Regions from separate parts of the Bacillus sp. JJ1562 genome, predicted to be linked through region 1. Evidence: riboswitches for the same ligand, from Rfam matches in the RefSeq annotation. Region 1 holds a riboswitch; each other region holds the start of a gene.
The links. Region 1 has a riboswitch for S-adenosylmethionine ahead of mtnK (S-methyl-5-thioribose kinase). Riboswitches for the same ligand answer to the same signal wherever they lie in the genome.
Positions count from the first base shown of each region.

Region 1 (7,908 bases):
ACCGGCAGCCATGCAAAAAATGAGCCTGCAGGTGCATTTACATCCCATCCGATATCTTTTAGTGCACTGATAAACGCGTCGCGTCTTGATTCATACTTATCAACTAATTCTTTTACACAGTCCTGAGACTCTGTCAGTGCAGCTGCAGCTGCAGCTTGAACGGGACTGAACAAACTCACATACATATGGTCTTGAATTAAATTTAGCGCCTCAATCACGCTTGGGTTTCCAACTGCAAAACCAACTCTCCAGCCTGCCATATTATAAGTCTTTGAAAGAGTGTATATTTCAATTCCGATATCCTTGGCACCATCAATTTCTAGAAAGCTTATCGGTTTTTTCCCTTCGAATCCAATTGCACCATATGCAAAATCATGTACTACACAAATATCATGCTCTTTTGCAAAGTTGATTGTCTCTTCAAAAAAATCCTTTGTAGCTACAGCACCGGTTGGGTTGTTTGGATAATTTAAAAACATGACCTTCGCTTTTTCAAGCTTTTCCGAATCAATCTCAGAGTAGTCAGGTAAAAAGGCATTTTCTTCTTTCAGTGGCATATAAGCCATTTCGGCTCTAGCAAGTTCAACCCCTGACCAATAATCGGGGTAACCAGGATCTGGGACCAATGCAACATCACCTGGATTTAAAAGGCATTGTGGAATTTCAACTAATCCTGCTTTTCCTCCAAAAAGAATAGCAACCTCCTTTTCTGGGTCAAGTTCAACTCCGTATTCACGTTGATAAAAATCTGCTGCTGCTTTTTTCAAAAATGAATGCCCGCGAAACGGAGAATATTTATGAAATTTCGGTTGGTCCGCAGCCTTTTTTAAGGCTTCTACAATATGTTGTGGCGTTGGCTGATCAGGATTTCCCTGACCTAAATTTATGACATCGTGCCCATCGGCAACGACATTGTTCACCTTTGCAACAAGTGAAGCGAAAAACTGTTTCGGTAAATTTTTCAGAATTTCTGATTGTTTGAAATTTTTCACATCTACACCTTCTTCAAAATACTTGAAATACTAGTCTAAAATCATATATTGTTAGAGTTAACTTGTAAAGTATCATTTCATAGGGAGGACCTTAAATGAATCTAAAAATTGCATGTATTCAGTATGATATTCAAATTGGAAAACCGCAAGAAAATTTTGACCTAATATCTAAAGAGATCAAAAAAACAATGACTACGGATAAACCCGATATTATTATCCTACCAGAGCTTTGGACAACGGGATATGACTTAACGAGACTAGATGAAATTGCGGATAATAATGGTGACGAAACGAAAGAATTTATGAAAAATTTAGCAAAACAATACTCTGTTAATATAGTAGCCGGCTCTATTGCCAAAAAGACTGAGCAAGGCGTTACAAACACTATGTTTGTCTTTAATCGAGATGGTGAAATGACTAGTGAATACAGTAAGCTTCATTTATTCCAGCTTATGGATGAGCATTTGTATTTAAAGGCTGGCGATGCAAAAGGTGATTTTACGATTGAAAATGTACCTGCTGCCGGGGTCATCTGCTATGACATTCGCTTCCCCGAATGGATTCGCGCACATACAACAAGTGGCGCAGAAATTTTATTCGTGGTAGCGGAATGGCCGCTCCCACGCCTTGAGCATTGGCGTACTCTCCTCCTAAGTCGTGCGATAGAAAATCAATGCTATGTTGTTGCTTGTAACAGTGTTGGAAGTAACCCAGATAACGTGTTTGGCGGGCATTCGATGATTATCGATCCTTGGGGAACCATTATTGCCGAAGCAGGTACTGATGCAACTACGTTAGTTGGTGAAATTGACCTTAGCAAGGTACAAGAAGTCAGAAAACAAATTCCTATTTTCCAAGATCGTCGTCCTAATTTTTATCATTCATAGAAATTAAAATCAAAAACACCTAGGAGTATTTGCACCCTGATTTTTTAGGCCCACACGAGGTGGGTCACAAAGACGTTGCCACAGGAAGTGGCGTTCTTAGTCTTTGATCCTAAGCGAGATACAGTGAATCTTCAATCGGTGAAATTTATTTTGCCGATTGTTAGTTGAACCAATCGGGCATTTACTGGTAGTTGTCCTCTATGAGGGCTTAGTACCAGTTAATGCGGGGAAAATTTCCTTTGAAAATCGCATGTCTCCGCCGGAGGCTTCACTTTATTTAGTCGGGATTTGAACCCCGCCTGAATAAAGTGAAAAATATATTGACAATTATGTGTATTCGTTGATATCATTCTTTTCAGTATTAACATATAATTAAATATCTTTAATATTGATCTCTTATCAAGAGTAGGCAGAGGGACTTGGCCCGATGATGCCCAGCAACCGACTGTAATTCCATCGTAAGGTGGGGCGCTTTTTATTAGCGCCGGGGAAACCCACAAGGCACGGTGCTAATTCCAACAGGAAGTATTGAACTTCTTGGCAGATAAGAGGTTTGATGCAGCGTCTTCAAGCCTCTTTCGAATGTGAAAGAGGCTTTTCTGTTTTAGAAAAGCCTCCAACGACTATAAAAATGTATTACTGGAGGTATATAAAATGTCAATTTCTTATCAATCAATTTATGAACCTTTAACAGAAAGTACTGCGGTGGCCTTAGCCAATCGACTTCGCTTGTTTGAAGAAGGAACAGTGCTACGATGCAAGGAAATCGGAGATGGAAATCTAAATTTAGTTTTTCATATTACCCCTGAAGATAACGCAAAAGGAATCATCATTAAGCAAGCATTACCTTATGCAAAGGTTGTTGGTGAGAGCTGGCCTCTATCCTTGAAGCGAGCAACCATTGAAGCTAATGCATTATTAACGGCTGCTGACCATGTTCCAGCACTTGTGCCAAAGGTTTATTATACGGATGAGCAATTAGCCGTTACTGTGATGGAAGACCTCTCCCGTTTACAAATTTCAAGAACTGGACTAATTGAGGGTAAAAACTTCCCTCTTTTATCAGAGCACATCGGGACATATTTAGCAAAAACTCTATTTTATTCATCAGACTTTGGACTAGAGCCAACAAAGAAAAAAGTACTTGTACAAAAATTTATTAACCCTGACCTTTGTAAAATTACAGAAGATCTTGTTTTCACAGATCCATTTTTTGATATTGATACAAACAGCTTTGAAGAGGAGCTACGAAATGATGTTGAGCAGATTTGGGCTGACCAACCACTTAAGCTTGAGGTTGCAAAGTTAAAGCAAAAGTTCTTAACTCAAGCAGATGCTCTATTACACGGCGATTTACACACAGGAAGTATTTTCGCAAGCGATGCAGAGACAAAAGTAATAGATCCTGAATTTGCTTATTTTGGACCACTTGGCTTTGACCTTGGTCAATTCATTGCAAATCTATTATTAAATGCGATTTCACGAGATTCTGAAAAACGTGAGCCACTCTATCAACATATTGAAAAAACATGGGATGTGTTTTCGGCAATATTTTCACAAGCTTGGAAAAATGAAGCTGTAGATCTATACCGTGATACTGAAGGCTATTTGGAATATGTTCTTGAGCATGCATTTGAAGATGCGATTGGATTTGCAGGCTGTGAATTAATTCGCAGAACAATCGGGCTAGCACATGTAGCCGATTTGGATGGAATTGAAAACTTTGAGCAAAGAATCTCAGCGAAACAACATGCTCTTCAATTAGGAAAAGAGTTGATTCGTGACCGAAAATCCATTAAAGAGCTTGGAATTCTACGAAACTATGTAGACAGAACAACTAAGGAGTGACACCATGACTTACACAAAAACAGTTCCACAATCTGTTGTTTGGAATGAAACCTCTATCAAACTATTAGATCAAACAAAGCTACCATTGGAAACTGTATTTATCGACCTTTTTACAACCCGGGATGTATGGGATAGCATTGTCTCTTTAAAAGTACGCGGAGCTCCTGCAATTGGAATTACCGCTGCCTTTGGCTTGGCTTTATCAGCAAAGAGCTATGATGAAACGAATCTACAAGAATTTAAGGAAAAATTGCTTGAAGATAAAGAATACTTGGCGAGCTCACGTCCAACTGCTGTCAATTTAATCTGGGCATTAAACCGTTTGGTTACAAGTATTGAAGATTCAACGTCCGTGAATGAAGCAAAGACCACTCTCATCCATGAGGCCATTCGTATTCAAGCTGAAGATGAAGCGGTTTGCCGGCTAATCGGTGAGCATGCCCTTGAACTCTTCAAGGATGGGTTTAAAGTATTAACAATTTGTAATGCCGGTTCCATCGCAACTGCCCGCTTTGGCACTGCACTAGCGCCATTTCATCTAGCAGCACAAAATGGCAAAAATCTTAAAGTCTTTGCTTCCGAGACACGTCCAGTTTTACAAGGGGCTCGGTTAACAACATGGGAACTCCTGCAGTCAGGCGTTGATGTAACTCTTATTACCGACAATATGGCTGCCCACACGATAGTAGAAAAAGAAATCGATGCAATCATCGTAGGGGCTGACCGGATTACAGCAAATGGCGATACAGCTAATAAAATTGGCACCTTTAATTTAGCCATATTAGCAAAAACATTCGGTATTCCGTTTTATGTTGCGGCACCATTGTCCACGTTTGACGTGTCCCTAGAAAGTGGTAAAGAAATTCCGATTGAGGAACGAAATTCGGAGGAAGTTACACATCTAGGTGGGGTTCGCATCGCACCAGAAGGTGTTCAAGTATACAATCCAGCGTTTGATGTCACACCGAATGAACTAATTACAGCCATTATTACGGAAAAAGGAATTTTACAAGGTGATCTTGAGGCAGAAATTAAGAGTTTGTTTGAAGAATAGGTAGTTTATGAGGAAATCCAGTGTGGGGCACACTGGATTTTTTCTGAATTTGCAGGTCTATCGGTTTTATTTTTGCTCTATCGATTTTATTTTGATTCTATCGGTTTTATTTTTGCTCTATCGATTTTATTTTGATTCTATCGATTTAATTTCAGTTCTATCGATTTTAGCAAGAAACCTAGAAGTCTACCCGCTCAAAGTACACCTTCTAATTCCAACAGTTTCTCTTTTAAGTCCGTTCTTGTGCCAGTGTATCCTGTTAGCGATTTGTCCTTTCCGATTACGCGATGGCATGGAACAACTATCGGGATTGGATTTTTCCGATTAGCTTGCCCAACTGCACGAACGGCTTTCGGGTTATCAATCGCATTTGCTACATCTGCATAACAACGGGTTTCCCCGTAAGGAATGTTTAAAAGTTCATTCCAGACCTCCTCTTGAAACGCAGTCCCACTAAACTTAATTGGGAAATTGAAAGTTTTGCGGTCACCATTAAAATATTCTTCTAACTGCCTTTTGATTTCCACGAGAACTGCATCATCCGGTGCATAAGTTACATCGTATTTTTTACTAGCCGCTACCCAGTCGTCTTCAGATAATGAGATATCAACTAGTTCAGTTTCGTTTGCGAGTATATAAATTGTTCCAAAAATATCTGTCTGCATTTCACTATATTTATACATCAAGCAACACTCCCTTCTCTTTCATTTATTTTACAAAACCTTTTCACATTTTGGTATGCCAATATTTTTAAAAAAGAGCCAGCACCCTCCAAGAGCACTAACTCATTTCTTTTAAAGCTTGAATTTACTAATCATTGTATTCAATCTGCTTGCTAAATCTGACAGTAGTTCTGAGTGATCAGAAATCGTTTCCATTGAACTATTCGTTTGCTGGATAGAGGCAGAGGTTTGCTCGATTCCTGCTGCAGATTGTTCGGAAACGGCTGCTATGTTATCAATTGACAAATTCATCTCAACTGTATTGCTCGCGATAGTATCAAGATTTTCGGAAATGCTCTGGATGTGTTCAACCATAATGGTAACCGCATCGTAAATATCCTTAAACGTTTGACCAGTCACTTGAATTTGCTTCGCCCCTTCATCCACCTGGCTATACCCATTAAGTAAACCTTGAACAACAGAATTTGATTCTTTTTGAATGCTGTTAACAATATCAGTTATGTCCTTAACGGAATGAGATACTTGCTCAGCAAGCTTTCGAACTTCATCAGCAACAACTGCGAATCCTCGCCCATGTTCCCCAGCACGAGCAGCTTCAATTGCAGCATTAAGTGCTAAAAGATTGGTTTGATCTGCAATATCGCGGATGACCTTAACAAGAGTGGAGATTTGCTTTGTTTGTTCATCGAGTCCTTTAACCTTTTCCACGGAATATTCCATGATGCTGTTAATTTTATTCATTTGCTCTGTTGAGGCATTCATGAATTCATGACCTTTTTTCGTCATTTCTAATACATTTTGTGATGATCCATTAATTTGGCTTCCATTTTGGTTAGCTGTTTGTATTTTGTCAGTATATTCCTCCATCATTTTTGCTAGTTGGGTTGACGAATATGCTTGTTCCTCTGCACCTGTTGACAGTTCTTGGACAGTCGAAGCAATTTGCTGGCTTGCTGCCTTCACTTCGCTTGATGAAATCATCAATTCAGAACTTTTTGATGCTACATTGTCAGAGACAGTTGATATTTCATGAATTATCGAACGAAGACTATTATTCATGACATTCAATGATTTGCTCAGCAACCCAATTTCATCCTGTCCATTAACTTTAATCTCATCGACCTTTAGGTTTCCATCAGCAATACGATTTGAAACAATAACCAAATTATTAAGCTGTTTACCAATATTACGACCTATAATGACTAGGCTCAAGATGGCGATAATTGTAGAAGCCACAATTGAAACGAGTAAAACGACAATCGTTCCGGATACGTTCGAATTCGCTGCTGAAACAGCACGTTCTGTATTAACCTTCATGATGGCTCTTAATTGATCTAATTGTTGAACAGTATTCTCAATTAATTTATCAGCTTCCTGACTAGCTTCAACAGAGCTTAATTTATTGGATGCTTTGACAGCAGGAAAAACTTTTTCATCAAATAGAGTGGTAAGTTGTTGTTTATTTTCACCCACTTTATTATAAAGCTGCTCAAGTTCGAATGTTGTGATAGCTGGCTTAAGTTGTTTTGATATCTCGTCATATTGTTTACTTAACTCTTGAAAGGCTGACACATGTTTTCCATTGCTATCTTGTATGTATATGCTTATCTCACTACCCAGTTGGTTAAAAACACTGGCCATTTCTGTAAGCAAGATCGTCTGCTCACCGTTATTTTTCATTTCTTTCATTTCGTTACTGATATTAAAGAGTTGTATGAATATGATGAAGGCTGATATACAAAATAGTAGTATCGTAAAGGTAAATGCCACTCCATATTTATAGCCAATCTTTAAGTTGTACCACCATGCAGTTAGTTTTAATGGTGATTTTTTGCGCACCGATTTTTCCCTTAATTTTCTTTTTGACCCCTTCAAATTACTTCCCCCTTGCTGACCACTCTCTCTATTTTTTAGACGTATTGATTATAAAACGTTTTCACTATTCACTATTATAGTGGAAATTGTCGAACTTTGAAATATATTCTGTGAATTAGTCAGGGAAAAACTTCCGGTATTTGGTGCAACTACCCTACTGTGGTAAAATATATAGGTTAATCGAAAGAATAAGGAGCAAGAGAATGAACATTGTTGTTAGTACACTAAATGCAAAGTATATCCATACAAGTCTGTCAATTAGGTATTTAAAGGCATATGCCGCGCCTGAATTTGATGTAAAACTGGCTGAATACACAATTAAAGATCCAGCCATGAACATCGTTACTGATTTGTATCAAAAAAAACCAGATGTAATTGGCTTCAGCTGTTACATTTGGAATATTGAAGAAACCATAAAAGTTATAAAAATGCTCAAAAAAATAAATCCGGAACTAGTCATCATCCTTGGTGGTCCTGAGGTAACCTATGATGTGCACGAATGGCTGGAACGCATACCAGAGGTTGATTACATTGTCATAGGTGAGGGTGAAGAAACCTTTAGGGATCTT
Region 1 is NZ_JBALOQ010000034.1:76,958-84,865, forward strand. Features, by position in the region: gene V7097_RS18955 (pyridoxal phosphate-dependent aminotransferase) at 1-992, opposite strand, end outside; gene V7097_RS18960 (carbon-nitrogen family hydrolase) at 1,088-1,879, shown strand; SAM riboswitch class I at 2,273-2,430, shown strand; gene mtnK (S-methyl-5-thioribose kinase) at 2,534-3,727, shown strand; gene mtnA (S-methyl-5-thioribose-1-phosphate isomerase) at 3,732-4,781, shown strand; gene V7097_RS18975 (methylated-DNA--[protein]-cysteine S-methyltransferase) at 4,976-5,464, opposite strand; gene V7097_RS26045 (methyl-accepting chemotaxis protein) at 5,576-6,523, opposite strand; partial or broken gene V7097_RS26050 (HAMP domain-containing protein) at 6,530-7,153, opposite strand; gene V7097_RS18985 (B12-binding domain-containing radical SAM protein) at 7,543-7,908, shown strand, end outside.

Region 2 (7,908 bases), on a different contig from region 1:
TAATGAGGCGAAGTTTGAAGAGGCTTGGGCAAAATAACAATGGGATGGAAGACCTTTTTAAGGACTTTTACATATAGCACTTTGTTGAGTTCACACATCAAAGTGGCCACAAAAAATTCATAAAATCGAATTAATGGAGGTTACAAAATGAGCATACCTAAAGAATTACGTTATTCTGAAGAACATGAATGGGTGAAAGTAGAAGGAGATAAAGTACGTATCGGAATTTCAGATTTCGCACAATCTGAATTAGGTGATATCGTATTCGTTGAACTTCCTGAGGTTGGCGACGAAATCCAGGCAGACGAGCCATTCGGAAGTGTTGAGTCTGTTAAAACTGTATCTGAGCTTTATGCTCCAATTAGTGGTAAAGTTGTTGAGATTAACGAAGACCTTGATGACAGCCCAGAATTCGTAAACGAATCTCCATATGAAAAAGCGTGGATGATTGTTGTTGAGCCTACAAATGCTGGAGATGTAGAGAATCTAATGACAGCCGAGCAATACGAAGAAATGATTAAAGAAGACTAACTATATTTAGTTGGAATAAAACCCAACTGAATATAGTTTGAGCCTCCGGCGTAGACATGCATTTTTCAAAGGTAATTTTTCGAGGCAGCTCGAAAAAAATCGGGCGCAAATACGCCAAGGCGTATTTGATTTACTGATGAACCATGGTAGGGCAACCGCCTATTAATGGTTCTTTTTTTGTTTAGATTTGTGTGTTTAGGACACCATAAAATATAGGATAAATGGCGTGGCAGTGGTGATTTTTTTCCACTGCCTTTTTTTGACCCAGCTGCGTAAATTATTCACCAAACCACAATCTTCTTTATAAAATGAAGGAAAAGCAGTTGTACACATCGAATAGAATGATATAGCAGAAAAATGTACACTTGAAGTAAGGTGATGAAATGGTGGCTTTTGACGATATAGAAAAAGTAATCATTGTTGAGGGGAGAACGGACAAAAAGAAGGTAGAAACGGTTGTGAATGAACCTGTTGAAATCATATGTACAAATGGAACGATTAGTATTTCGAAGCTAGATGAATTAATTGACCATTTATTTAATAAAGATGTTTATATTTTAGTGGATGCTGACAGAGCAGGTGATAAGCTAAGAAAACAGTTTAAACGCGAATTTCCTGAAGCACGGCATTTGTTTATCGATAAAACATATCGCGAGGTTGCAACAGCCCCTGAGCAGCATATTGCAACAGTACTTCTTTCAGCAAATATTGATGTTCATGCGGAATTTTTATTGTAAAACGTTAAACATATGTTTTTTCTATAATCATGATACAATAAGAAACAATTAAGAAAACAAAGGTTGTAGTGGACATGAAGGAATGGAAAGAACTCGAAATTGACACCCAGCTCGCTAATTCGGATGAGTTTTGGCTTTATTTATATACACCGATGTGTGGAACCTGCCAAGTGGCATCAAAAATGATCACGGTGGTAGATGAGTTACTTCCAAACGTAACGATTGGGAAAAGTGATCTCAATTATTTAACTCAAAAAGCAATGGAATGGCAAATTGAGAGTGTCCCTTGCTTAATGCATTTGAAAGACGGGGAAGTGACAAAAAAATACTATGCTTTCCACTCGGTGCCCTATTTGCTTGAAATAATCTCAAAAGACTAAACAACGCGTACTCAGCGTTGTTTTTTAATTTCAGAAGGACTTCCTCCTTCTAAAATTAAAAAGCCTCCGGCGGGTGCCACAGATTCTCAAAGGTATCTTTTCGAGGCGAGCTCGAAAAAAATCTGGGCACAAATACGCTATAGCGCATTTGATTATATTGCAATTTTTGTGAAAAGTTGTATTATATTTAGGGAGTCGAAGTATTCAGAACATAGGGGTAACATATGAGCAGCATAGTGACTGGATGGAAAACACAATACAAATCATACAATCAAAATATTAAACTATTTATCTTAACGACTATTTTTACACAGTTAGGCATGGGTATGTTCACCATCATGTATAACTTTTATGTACGTGAATTGGGATACTCTGAGCAAACAAATGGAACAATCATTGCCATGACTGCTTTGGCATCGGCGATTATTCTTGTACCCGCTGGTCTTATGAGTGATAAATTTGGTAGAAAAAAAGTGATGTTGCTGGGTATGGCTGTTTCAACAATCGCATTCTTTGCAAGAAGTATCCTAGATGTTGAACAGCTACTCGTAGCGACAGCATTTTTAACTGGTTTGTCAACGGCCTTTATTCAGGTTTCTGGTATCCCATGGCTAGCGGAAAATTCAACCGCTAAGCAAAGAGTTCATCTCTTTAGCTTTCATTCAGCAATCATGATGTTTGCGCAGGTCGTTGGAAACATTGCAGGTGGGGCATTATCTGACTCATTCCAATTTATATTTCATATGAGTGGACTATGGAGTGTAAGAATCACTCTTTTAATTGCAACGATCATCTATATTGCAGGAATTCTACCAATCATTAAGATGAATGAACAACGTAGACAACAACCGCAAATTGAAAAAGTAGAATCTTTTGGTCAAAAATTAAAGGTAAATAAATCGCAAATTAAACTAATTGCTATGTTTGCCATTGCACAGATGATCATTGGATTCGGTTCAGGATTAGTCATTCCATATTTGAATTTGTATTTTGCAGATCGCTTTCTAGCTAGTAATACAATTATCGGTTTAATTCTATCATTGGGTCAAGCAGCAACAGCAATTGCAATGATTATAGGTCCCTTCATTGTTAGTAAGGTGGGAGAGGTTCGCGCAGTGGTTTATTTGCAATTATCATCGCTTCCATTCCTTTTACTCACAGGGTATACTGAAAATCTTTACATAGCGGCTATCGCATTTTTATTTAGACAAGCATTAATGAATGCGGGTAATCCGATCCAAGCATCTCTTATTATGGGACGCGTGAACGATTCGATGAAGGGGCTTGCCAATTCAGTCAATCAGATGGTGTTTTCATTAGGATGGGCATTAATGGGACCCGTATCGACCTCAATTGTGATGTTGCATGGGGCTTATTGGGGTTATGCATATGTGTTTACAATTACGGCTGTCTTGTATTTAATTGGATCACTTTATTTCCTACTTGTTTTTAGTAGAAATTCCTTTAAAAATGAGGGAAAACCACTAGCGAAAATATCATAAAGTGAAACTTCAATCAGTAGGGGTTTTCATCATCCCCTACTGATTGTTAGTTGAACCAATCGGGCTTTATGGCAGTTATCCTCCGCCTAAATTTCTTCGTTTTCACTAAAGTTTGAGGTGGGGGTTTTACTGCCCGTTAATGCGGGGGAAAATATCGTATTTCCTGAAAAAAAGGAGCAAATTAACAATATTTGTAGAACGTGTTCCATACTGGCTTAGAAATATTAAATAAACGCGGAATTTTAAATTGCTCATTTTTTCTAAAAATTCATATTGACTTATAATAAAAAAAGAGTTAGCATAATATTAACCTTTTAAAGTATTAAAATTTCATATCGATAATCTTATCAAGAGTGGCGGAGGGAATGGCCCTATGAAGCCCGGCAACCGGTTAATTTACACGGTGCTAAATCCATCAGACTTAGTTTGTCTGAAAGATAAGAAGAGAAACCGTACATACACCTCTTCTTATCGAAGAGGTTTTTATATTTTTATAAACATAAAAACAGAGGGAGAGATTCAAATGAGTGAAAAACAAAAAAATTATAGACCCGAAACAATCGCGATACATGGGGGTCTTGAAGCTGATCCAGTAACTGGAGCAAGAGCAGTTCCAATCTATCAATCAAATGCATATAAATTTAATTCAACCGAACATGCAGCAAATCTATTTGGTCTAAAGGAAAATGGTTATATTTATACTCGTATCCACAACCCAACAACAACTGTTTTTGAAGAAAGAGTTGCACAATTAGAGGGTGGAGTTGGTGCATTAGCAGTCTCAAGTGGAATGGCTGCAATTACAACAGCGATTCTGAATATTGCTGGTGCAGGAGATGAGATTGTATCTGCTTCTACCCTGTATGGTGGAACTTATAACTTATTCGCTAACACGCTTCCTAAATATGGAATTAAGACACATTTAGTAGAACCAACAAATCCTGAAAACTTCCGACAAGCCATTACGCCAAATACAAAGGCGATCTTTGCTGAAACGATCGGAAACCCAAGCTTAGATATCCTTGATATTGAAGCTGTTGCAAACATTGCCCATGAAGCAGGAATTCCGCTAATTATTGACAATACATTTGCAACACCATACTTGTGTAGACCAATTGAACATGGGGCAGATATTGTTGTTCATTCTGCTACAAAATGGTTACTAGGTAATGGAACAACAATGGGTGGAATTATCGTCGATGGTGGTAAATTTGATTGGAATTCACCAAAATTTCCTGGATTTACAACACCAGATCCAAGCTACCATGATTTGGTCTTTGCTGAAGCGTTAGGGCCAGTTGCATATATTATCAAAGCAAGAGTTCAACTTCTTCGTGATTTAGGTCCAGCTCTAAGTCCTTATAATTCATTCCAATTTAACCTAGGTCTTGAAACATTACACGTTCGAATGAAGGAGCATATTGCAAATACGAAAAAAGTGGTTTCTTATCTTAAAAACCATCCTGGGGTTGACTGGGTATTGTATCCTGGTGAAGACGATCACCCTAACAAGCAATTAGCTGATAAATACCTACCAAAAGGTGCAGGCTCAGTTATTATTTTCGGTATAAAAGGCGGAAGAGAAGCTGGTGAGAAGCTAATCAATAATGTTGAGCTTTGGTCACATGTTGCAAACGTTGGTGACGCAAAGAGTTTAATCATTCACCCAGCAAGCACAACACATCAGCAATTAAGTCCGGAAGATCTAAAGTTGTCTGGTGTTTCTGAAGACTTAGTTCGCTTATCTGTTGGAATTGAAAATATTGAAGATATTTTAGAGGATCTAGAGCAAGCCATTAAAACAGCAAATGGAACAAGTTCAGTTTTACCTTTGCCAACAGTTTAACTTTGGTACATTAGTCACATATTTTCATTGACACTTATGCCTTAGAGGTGATAAGATAACTTTCAAGTTGTTTAGTACGATAAAAAAGTAAATAAAGTTGATTACTCTTATTTAGAGTGGTGGAGGGATGTGCCCGATGAAACCCAGCAACCGTCAACATCAGTTGAAAAGGTGCCAATTCACACAAAGCAAAGGCTTTGGAAGATGAGAGAAAGGACCCGCTAGATTATGCCTTTCTGCTCTTTTATTGCAGAAAGGCTTTTTCAATTAGTAATTACTTTTTTCATCGCATAAACTAAACATAGTTATCTTTTGGATTTCTTTGGATAGAAGGTGAAACTACGTGATAACACTAAAAAATGTTAAGAAGATATATAAAACCAAAACAAATTCTGTGACAGCCGTTGATGATATTGACTTGGAGATTAATGAAGGTGAAATCTTTGGGATCATCGGGTACAGTGGCGCTGGTAAAAGCTCACTCATTCGTTTGTTGAATGGACTTGAAGCACCGACTGAAGGAACAGTTTCAGTTGCCGGTCATGATATCACTTCCATTAAAGGAAAAGCATTACGTGAGGCACGTAAAGAAATAAGCATGATCTTTCAGCACTTTAACCTTTTATGGTCGCGAACAGTGAGAGAGAATATTTCATTTCCACTAGAAATCGCAAAAGTCCCAAAAGCCAAACGGGAAGAACGAGTTACAGAGCTTATTAAGCTAGTTGGTTTAGAAGGAAGAGAAGATGCATATCCCTCACAGCTTAGTGGTGGTCAAAAGCAAAGGGTAGGAATAGCACGAGCACTTGCGAACAACCCGAAAGTTTTGCTCTGTGATGAAGCAACATCTGCGCTAGATCCACAAACTACTGACTCGATTTTAGACTTACTTGTCGATATTAATGAACGTTTAGGATTAACAATTGTGTTAATCACCCATGAAATGCATGTTATACGCAAAATCTGTCACCGTGTTGCCGTGATGGAAAATGGAGTGATTGTCGAGCAAGGGCGAGTTCTAGATGTATTTAAAAAGCCTCAAGCTCAAATAACAAAACGTTTCGTGCAGCAAGTGACAGAGCCTGAGGAAACAAAAGAAATGATTGAACATTTGCTTGAACGTTATCCAAATGGAAGAGTGGTTCAGCTCACTTTTGTTGGGGAAGATGCAGAAAAACCATTAATCACTTCTTTAATCCGAGACTATAAGGTTGAAGTAAATATTTTACAAGGAAAGATTTCACAAACCCAAAATGGATCTTATGGAACATTATTTATTCATCTTGCTGGTGATTTGAATGAGGTCACTTCAGCCATTGAATTTATTCGGGAACAACGAGTAGAAGCTGAGGTGATTGAAAATGCTTGAACAATTCCAGGAACTTCTTAAATGGGAAAAACTGGTTAATGATTATCAAGCATTGAATTGGGGAAATCTCTGGGAAGCAACCCAAGAGACCTTATATATGACTGGGATTTCGGTGCTCGCAACCTTTATAATAGGTCTATTTTTAGGATTGGTTCTCTTTTTAACGGATAAAGGGAATGCGTGGGAAAACTCTGTAGTAAATCGAATTGTATCTGCACTTGTTAATATTTTTCGATCCATACCATTTATTATCCTTATTGTATTATTAATACCTTTCACGAAAATTGTAGTGGGTTCAATGCTAGGACCAAATGCCGCATTACCATCTTTAATTATAGGGTCGGCACCGTTTTACGCAAGAATGGTTGAGATTGCGTTACGTGAGATAGATAAAGGGGTAATTGAGGCTTCTCATTCTATGGGAGCAACTAACTCGACCATCATTTTTAAAGTCTTAATTCCAGAATCCCTACCAGCCTTAATATCAGGGATTACAGTAACTGCGATTTCATTAGTAGGCTTCACTGCTATGGCCGGTGTAATCGGTGCAGGTGGATTAGGGCATTTTGCGTACCTATATGGATTCCAAGGCGGCAAACCAGTCATTACATTTATTGCAACTGTCGCAATACTAATTTTGGTATTCATTATTCAATTTGTGGGTGATTACTTTACAAAACGTACAGATAAAAGATAACAGGAGGAACACAAATGAAAAAATTACTTTATGTACTATTAATTGGACTACTAACCCTTGCTTTAGCTGCTTGTGGGTCAAGTGATGATAAAGCAGAGGGTGGCGACACTAAAGAAGCTGAAGGAAATAAAGAATTAATCGTGGGTGCATCAGCAGTTCCACATGCCGAAGTGCTTGAACAAGCAAAGCCTTTATTAAAGGAAAAGGGAATTGACCTTAAAATTGAAGTGTTTACGGACTACATTTTACCGAACGTAGCACTCCATGGAAAAGATATTGATGCAAACTACTTCCAAACACCAGGCTACTTAGATTTACAATTAAAGGATAATCCGGATTTTGATTTTGTAAGTGTTGGTGAAATTCACAAAGAACCGATTGGGATTTATTCTAAGAAATACAAAAGTTTAAATGAGCTTCCTGATGGGGCGAAAATTATTATGAGCAACTCATTTAGTGACCACGGTCGTATCTTGCCAATATTTGAAAAAGAAGGTGTCATCAAACTTAAAGAGGGTGTTGGTAACCAAGCAAGAGTTGAAGACATCGTCGAAAATCCAAAAAATCTAGATTTCTCAACATTGATTGAAGCAAAGCTTCTTGCTACTTCATTTGAAAATGGTGAAGGTGACGCGGTTGTAATTAACACAAACTATGCACTTGAGGGTGGCGTAAATATTGCAGAGGAAGGGATTGCCTTTGAAGGGGACGATGTGGTTCCTGCAAACTTAGTCGTTGTTAACAAAGGTGACGAAGACCGTGAGGAAATTAAGGCATTAGTTGAAGTATTAAAATCAGATGAAATTCAAAAATTCATCGAAGAAAAATATGCGGGTGCCGTTACTA
Region 2 is NZ_JBALOQ010000019.1:57,755-65,662, reverse strand. Features, by position in the region: gene V7097_RS13060 (arsenate reductase family protein) at 1-37, shown strand, start outside; gene gcvH (glycine cleavage system protein GcvH) at 148-531, shown strand; gene V7097_RS13050 (toprim domain-containing protein) at 918-1,268, shown strand; gene V7097_RS13045 (thioredoxin family protein) at 1,343-1,648, shown strand; gene V7097_RS13040 (MFS transporter) at 1,873-3,150, shown strand; SAM riboswitch class I at 3,492-3,594, shown strand; gene V7097_RS13035 (O-acetylhomoserine aminocarboxypropyltransferase/cysteine synthase family protein) at 3,674-4,996, shown strand; SAM riboswitch class I at 5,101-5,207, shown strand; gene V7097_RS13030 (methionine ABC transporter ATP-binding protein) at 5,340-6,365, shown strand; gene V7097_RS13025 (methionine ABC transporter permease) at 6,358-7,062, shown strand; gene V7097_RS13020 (MetQ/NlpA family ABC transporter substrate-binding protein) at 7,077-7,908, shown strand, end outside.
Region 2: another riboswitch for S-adenosylmethionine. It lies ahead of V7097_RS13035 (O-acetylhomoserine aminocarboxypropyltransferase/cysteine synthase family protein); the one in region 1 lies ahead of mtnK (S-methyl-5-thioribose kinase).

Region 3 (7,908 bases), on a different contig from region 1:
ATACTAGATGTTATTGATCATCAAATGAGGAATCAAATAGAAAAAGAAATAGAAGGTTTGACGTTTACAAAAAACTTTCGATCGCCTTCTGCCGAGGAATGGTACGTTTTTTTACCGAGCTATAAAGACCCGAATACTGGTGGTGCAGCTGGCAAGGTTATTATTCACTATAACCTATATGATACAAAGGAGATATTCATCAATACTACAATACTATTTGACGACCCTGCCTTACATAAAGAATCACTTCATCACCTTGTTTATGCTATTTCTGATGAGCTTGTAAACCGATTGGTTGGATATGCGGATACTCTTCTCTCAGTTCATGCAGGTGAGAATACGTATAATGCAGAATACAAAAACTGAAGGGGTTATTATGGAAGATAAAATGATACAAGCAATAAAACAACATGCAATTCCAATTACCAATTCTAAAGATAACCTTGATTCACTTGTTACTTCTATTAAAAATCAGAAATATGTTTTGTTGGGGGAAGCCTCACACGGAACGTCTGAGTTCTATAAAATACGTGCTGACATCACCAAAAGATTAATCGTTGAAAAAGAGTTCACCTTTATAGCTGTAGAAGGTGATTGGCCAGCATGTCAAGAGGTGAATCGCTATATAAAAGGGTATTCAACTCAATATAATAATGCTCGTGATGTCCTAATGTCTTTTAAACAGTGGCCAACCTGGATGTGGGCAAATGAAGAAATAATTGAATTAATCGAATGGTTAAAAGAATTTAATGAAGGAAAACCGTTTGATAGAAAAGTTGGTTTTTATGGAATTGATATCTATAATCTATGGGAATCGATGGATGAAATACTTAAGTATTTAGAAAAAAGAAACTCACCAGATTTTGAGGTCGCGAGAAAGGCTTTCGCCTGTTTTGAACCATTTAATCGTGATGCGGAAAAGTATGCTTTGTCCTCATCTTTTTATTCTGAGGGATGTCATGAAGAAGTAACAAAACTTCTAATGGAAGTGAGTTTAAACAAACATACCTATCATGATTCAGAGGAAAGCAGTTTAAACGTCGAGGTAAACGCGCTTATTACCGCTAACGCTGAAAACTATTATACAACCATGATTACAAACGATAATGAATCATGGAATATTAGAGATCGTCACATGGTAGAAGTCATAAATAAAATTGATTCGTTTAATAACAGTCATTCCAAAGGGATTATATGGGAACACAATACACATGTTGGGGATGCAAGAGCGACGGACATGGAAAAAGAAGGAATTGTCAATGTAGGACAACTCATAAGGGAACAAGTAGGTTCGGAAACCGTGTTTATTGTTGGTTTCGGTACACATCATGGGACGGTTATTGCAGCTACCAAGTGGGGTGTAGACTTTGAAAAAATGAATACCCCTCCCGCGGTTTCCGGAAGTTGGGAAGATTTTCTCTATAAAGCAGGTGCTTACGATAAACTCCTAGTATTTACGGATAAAAATAGAAAATTATTTACTAGGCCTATTGGCCATCGCGCAATTGGCGTTGTCTATCATCCACAATATGAGCATTACGGTAACTATGTTCCATCAGTGATAGCAGACCGATATGATGCGTTTGTTTTTGTAAATAACACAAATGCTTTAACTCCACTTGAAGTATCTGGCGTGTTAATTTAACTTTATTCAGCAGGAGTCCCATACTTTTAATAAAACCGTTCATGACATTGGAATGAATAGTTATGACAAGGTAGTAGTTCCCCCTTAGTGCATAACATCCTATAAAAAGAAGACGCCATCCAAAATACATCGGATAGCGTCTTTTTATTTCGAATAGCCCTATTAAGGGTTTGTCGACCAAAGTCCAGCATGTTTTAATACAACACGCGGATGAAGTTTTAGCTGTGCAACCATTAATTCTGCTAAATCTTCTGCTTGCATCACTTTTTCTGGGTTGCCGTCGGTTAGGTTTAACTCAACCGCCATATCTGTTGCAACCGTACTTGGTGTTAACGTTGTTACGCGAATATTTTTCTTGCGCACTTCAAGCATTAATGATTCACTTAGTCCGATAACTGCAGCCTTTGAAGCAGAGTATGCACTCGTAATGGGTGCACCTTTTTGACCGGCTGTTGATGAAATGTTAATGATGTCGCCTGTGTTGCGCTCTATCATTTCCGGTAATACCGCACGTGTTGTGTAATACACACCTTTTACATTAACATCGATAATATTTGTCCATTCTTCAGGCGTTAAGTCCATGAAGTTACCGAATTTTGAAATGCCGGCATTGTTTACTAATATATCGATTGCTCCAAGTTCACCACGAATGGATTGAACCGCTGAGGTAATAGAGTCTAAATCCGCTACATTTGCTGCAGCTATTACTGTCCTCACATCATACTCTTTAAGTTCTTCTGCTACTTTTTGTAAATTTTCAGGTGTACGCCCAATAAGACCTACATGAATACCTTCTTGCGCGAAGGCAATTGCTGTTGCTCGTCCTATTCCACGGCCAGCTCCTGTAATTACTGCGACTTTTCCTGCGATTTTTTGCATGTTTTTACCTCCATTGGATGAGATAGTTATAGTTTAGACGAAATAACGTGTATTAAACTACACCTTTTTAAAGGAGGACTATTGCACAGCTGAAATAAAAAATGCTGCAACGCTTTTAGAGGAACGCACGCTAGTTAAGCAGATTCCTTTAATATCTTGAATCTATATATTAAAATTACTATCAAAATACAAAGAAAGTGTGATTCATATTTGGTTCTATGCTGTTGCTATAGTTGCGATATTCATTGATCAAGTTTCAAAATATTTGGTTCGTGCCCATTTAGAAGTCGGAGAGACTCTCGAAGTTTGGAATGGGGTTCTCCATTTCACACACTATCAAAATAGCGGAGCGGCTTTTGGAATGTTTGAAGGATATGGTCGTCTATTTGTTCCTGTTGCCATCATTGTTGTAGGTATTTTCCTTTATATGCGTAAGAAGGGTCATTTAAATGGGTTCATTATGGAAATAGGAGCCGGACTTTATGTTGGTGGAGCGATTGGAAATGCTATAGATCGGATATTTTTCAATCAAGTTACAGACTTTATCGACTTTCAATACAATGGAGGTATTCTTAATCTCGCAGACTATGCACTCAATTTCGGCATAATCCTGATTTTAGTAGATGCCATAATTGTGGAACCTATAAAAAAGAGAAGGGCTGTAGCTTCAGGATCATGAGGCTTCCATGTGTTTTCACCAGAAAAGGTGGATTAACTTTTTAATTTCACAAATAATCAACCAAAATCCTAAAAGCCAATGACACCATTTATCATTCAAATGGTGTCATTTTTATTTCATTTTAACAATCGACATCGGGACAGGTCCTTTTCGACAAGGTAATAGCAAATATTAATCTTTTATTCATCTAATACTGCCTTTGCTAGTGTATAAACAATTGCATCATCTGTTGGAGGGTTATGGAGCCCTGCACGAACATCACGGAAATAGCGTTGGAGAGGGTTTTGTGCGGAGAGGCTTCTAGCCCCAACAATTCTCATTGCCAAATCTACTATCTTGTTTGCACTGTTTGTTGCTATATGTTTTACCGCTGCTAGCTCTGATCCCATACTACCACGCTGTTCAGGATGTTCTACCCATTTTCTGGCGACGGAATAGAGTACTTCACGTGCATTAAATAATTCTAGTTCCATCTCTCCAATTTTTCTTCTTACTTCTGGTACGTCTTTAATCGGACCTGGTAATGTGGTAGGGCTGTATTCAGAAGCGAATTTTATCGCATAATCTCTAGCAGATGTAGCTATTCCTATGTATACAGCTGGGACTTGTAGATACCAAGCTTTAGGGAATGGTTTTTGGATATCCTCTTCTACCAATAAAGCATCCTCAGCAACAAGCACCTGGTCTAAAATAAGGTCATCACTTTTTGTTCCCCTCATGGAAACACTATCCCAAGTTTCTTTTATATGAACTCCGTCTAATTTATGGTCAACCAAAATAAACCCTTTTCTTCCAGTTAGATTAATATCCACTGTAACAATTGAATAATCGAGTGCAACGGCCATTGAAGTGAAGGCCTTAGCTCCATTTATCCGCCATCCATTCTTTTCTTTAATCGCGGTAGAGGTAGGAACGCCACCTCTAGAAGGGCTCCCTGTAGCGCGTTCTGTTTGAGCAAGGTTAATAAGTGCATTCTCTTTTACGATTAAATCACATACCTTGGCAAAGCTTTCTTCCTTCCAATTTCTACTTTCAGCTACCTCGAGGATAAGGCCGAGCTGCCAGCCGAGTGATAGGGCAGTTGGTCCATCCCCTGTGGCTATCTGTTCCTGAATCTTGAGAAAATCATATAGGTTAATACCAAGGCCACCATACTCGATTGGGACAGTAAGTGCTAAGAATCCAAGTTGCTTTATATCCTCAAAATTTTCATAAGGGAATTCTCCGTTTGCATCAATATTGGCAGACCTTTCCCTAAAAATCTCAGCTAAATCTTTGGCTTGTTTTAATAAGTTTTGTTGTATCGTGCTGTTGGTTAATTGATCATATGCAATTGTCATACTCATTCCTCCAATCATTTTTTCTCATAAAAAAAGCCCACTTTCGAGGCGACGAAAGAGGACTTCGGTTGTTCTATCCTTTCTCATCTGTCAGACATTTATGTCTGCTGGAATTAGCACCTTGCTTAATAATATAAGTGGTTGCTGCAGGATCGTAGGACCAGTTTCCTCCCCTGACTCTTGATAAGTTTCTTAAACTATTTAAATTAGTTTACACTTTATATGATGATTCTGTTATTGTCAATATTAAAAAAGTACTATCAAATAGGAATTATTAAAGTGTTCAAAAAACATGTTGACAATATTTTCATCCTCATGTATATTTTGGATTAAATTTAATAATCTATTTTCTTTATCTAGAGAGGTGGAGGGACTGGCCCTTTGATACCTCGGCAACAGGCTTTAAAAAGTACTGTGCCAATTCCAGCAAGCGATAAGCTTGAAAGATAAGGAAGGATTTGTGCTTATTTGTGTAAAAGCCTCTTCTTTTCTTAGGAGAGGCTTTTTTATTTTTTAAAAAAATTTAACAATAGGAGGATTGAAAGTGAGTAAACAAAAACAAATTATTCTAAATGCGTTTGAAATGAATAGTTCCATGCATAATTCACACGGGTTTTGGAAGCATCCAGAAAATAAAAGACATCGTAGATATAAGGATTTAGACTATTGGGTTGATTTAGCGAAGCTTTTAGAGAGAGGGAAGTTTGATGCGGTGTTTTTCGCTGATGTCCTTGGCATTTATGATGTGTATCAAAAGAGTAAAGCACCCTCAATCCGAGATGGGCTGCAGGTGCCATTAAATGATCCTGCCTTGCTTATTTCTGCAATGGCTCATGTAACGAAAAATCTGTCTTTTGCGGTTACGGTAAGTACTACATATGAACCGCCATTTGCTAATGCTAGGCGTTTTTCTACTTTAGATCATTTGACAAAGGGAAGAATCGCGTGGAATGTGGTCACTTCTTATCTGCCAAATGCTGCAAAAAACTTTGGTCTGCAAGATATGATTAAGCACGATGAGCGATATGATATTGCAGATGAATTTCTTGATGTTTCGTATAAATTATGGGAGCGAAGCTGGGAAGATGATGCGGTCGTTGAAGATGTTGAAAATAATACGCTCGTTGATCCAGACAAGGTACATGAAATTAATCATGAAGGCCGTTATTTTAAAGTTGAAGGGCCGCATTTAAGTGAGCCATCTTTACAACGAACTCCTGTTATTTATCAAGCAGGTACATCCGAAAAAGGTCGGGAATTTGCTGCAAAGCATGCCGAGTGTATATTTGTTGGCGGTCCGACGCCTCAAAGAATTCGATATTATGCAGATGATATTAGAAAAAGAGCAGAAAAACATGGTCGGAATCCAGAAAATATTAAGATCTTTTCATTTCTCAGTGTAATTGTTGCTGAAACAACTGAAAAAGCGGAACGGAAATTTGAGGAATATAACAAGCTGTGGAGCTCAGATGCTGCAAAAGCACAGTATGGGGCAAGTGGATATGACATTGCCGAGTACGAAGATTTGGATCCAAATGAGCCATTTGAATATAAAAAGAAGACGGAAGGAGGGCATTATAAAGCTGCGACTCTTACCAAAGATGCACCCAAAAAATTAACGGTAGGTGAAGTGTTGAATCGTTTTGAGTCATTGGACCGAAACAGTATTATTTTTGGAAGTCCTACAGAGGTTGCGGATGCGATTCAATTCCAATTTGAAGAATCCGGGGTTGATGGCTTTAATTTAAATCATTTAGTCACGCCTGGCGACTTGGAAGACTTCGTTGATTTAGTAATCCCTGTTTTACAGGAACGTGGGTTTTATAAAACAGAATACAAGAAAGGTACTTTACGAGAAAAGCTGTTCCCAGAGGGTAAAAGTACCTTGCCGGAAGATCACCCTGGAAGTAAATATAGACGTGTGCCTGCTAAACAGTAGAAGATGCCTGAAATAGGAAGTAAGGGAAACAGCCATCATAAGTGTGTTGAAGATTATTTTTTAAATTGTGTTATTACAATGAGTGCAGTATTTTGGGGACTTTATAGCAAAGGCCGTTAATAAAAGGTAAATAAAAAGGAGTGATAGTGAAAAATGAAAAAAATGTTTTTTGTAGTTTTATCGGTATTAGTCGTTAGTGCACTTACTGCTTGTGGGGCTAATAATAGTTCGGCGACTGATGGAGAAAAGAAAGAGTTGGTGTTAGGTGCAACGGTTCCATATAGTGACATGCTTGAAGAGGGTGTAAAACCTTATTTAGAAGAAAAAGGGTATACGGTTACAGTGAAAGAGTTCAATGATTACGTACAACCAAATACAGCACTAAACAATGGGTCATTAGATGCAAACTTGTTTCAGCACAAAGTGTATATGGATGCATTCGCTGAGGAAAATAATATGGAATTATCCAGTGTGATTACGGTTCCAACAGCGCCAATAGGTATCTATTCGAATAAATATGATTCATTGGGTGAAATAGAAAAGGGCAGTACCGTCGCAATAGCTAATGATCCTGCGAATCTAGCCAGAGGACTTACCGTGTTAAAGGAAAACGGAGTTATTGACTTTGATAGTAATGTGGATCCGCTCAGAGCTACCGAGAAAGACATCACAATCAATCCAAAAGAGTTAAAATTTCAGCCAATTGAAGCAGCGCAATTACCACGAACCCTAGAATCAGTCGATCTTGCTGCCATAAATGGTAACTTTGCTATATCAGCGGGATTAGACTTAAACACTGCTCTTGTTAGAGATAAACTGCCTGAAAATATCATCAATCGGGTTGTTGTAAAAACAGAAAATATCGATAAGCAATTTGTGAAGGATATTGTAGAAGCAATAGAATCAGATGCCTTCAAGAAAGTAATTGATGAAAAATTCCAAGGCTTCCATAGACCTGATTGGATGCAGTAAATCGCTAGTATAGGGGATTGATGAGGAATTAAACGAATGTTATGAAAGGGGCATTACTTTCATTTTAACGGACAGAACTGTAGATTGAACGAGCAAAAATCTATGCATCATCAAAAAGATTGATCATTTATTTATAATTTCACAAATAATCTACAAAATCCTATAAATCAATGACACCGTTTATCGGCAATGGTGTCATTTATTTATTTTTTTAATATAAATAAATAAAGAAAATGGCTGAATTTCTTAGCCATTTTGTACTTAATAATCTAATTATGTATTTGTTGTTGAACCTGTTGAATGATCTGTTGCGCTTTTTCTAGTTCACTTTGGGCGAAATGACATGCCTCTGATTCACTACTATTTGAATTAACTTGTTTTAAATGATGATGTGCTTTATGAATAATATCTTGAGCTTCTTGTAATTTGCTTTTAAAGTTCAATGTCGTTCATC
Region 3 is NZ_JBALOQ010000024.1:78,218-86,125, reverse strand. Features, by position in the region: gene V7097_RS16175 (hypothetical protein) at 1-366, shown strand, start outside; gene V7097_RS16170 (erythromycin esterase family protein) at 347-1,645, shown strand; gene V7097_RS16165 (3-ketoacyl-ACP reductase) at 1,808-2,524, opposite strand; gene lspA (signal peptidase II) at 2,724-3,203, shown strand; gene V7097_RS16155 (acyl-CoA dehydrogenase family protein) at 3,383-4,543, opposite strand; SAM riboswitch class I at 4,624-4,733, opposite strand; SAM riboswitch class I at 4,893-4,996, shown strand; gene V7097_RS16150 (LLM class flavin-dependent oxidoreductase) at 5,088-6,482, shown strand; gene V7097_RS16145 (MetQ/NlpA family ABC transporter substrate-binding protein) at 6,636-7,454, shown strand; gene V7097_RS16140 (hypothetical protein) at 7,724-7,897, opposite strand.
Region 3: another riboswitch for S-adenosylmethionine. It lies ahead of V7097_RS16155 (acyl-CoA dehydrogenase family protein); the one in region 1 lies ahead of mtnK (S-methyl-5-thioribose kinase).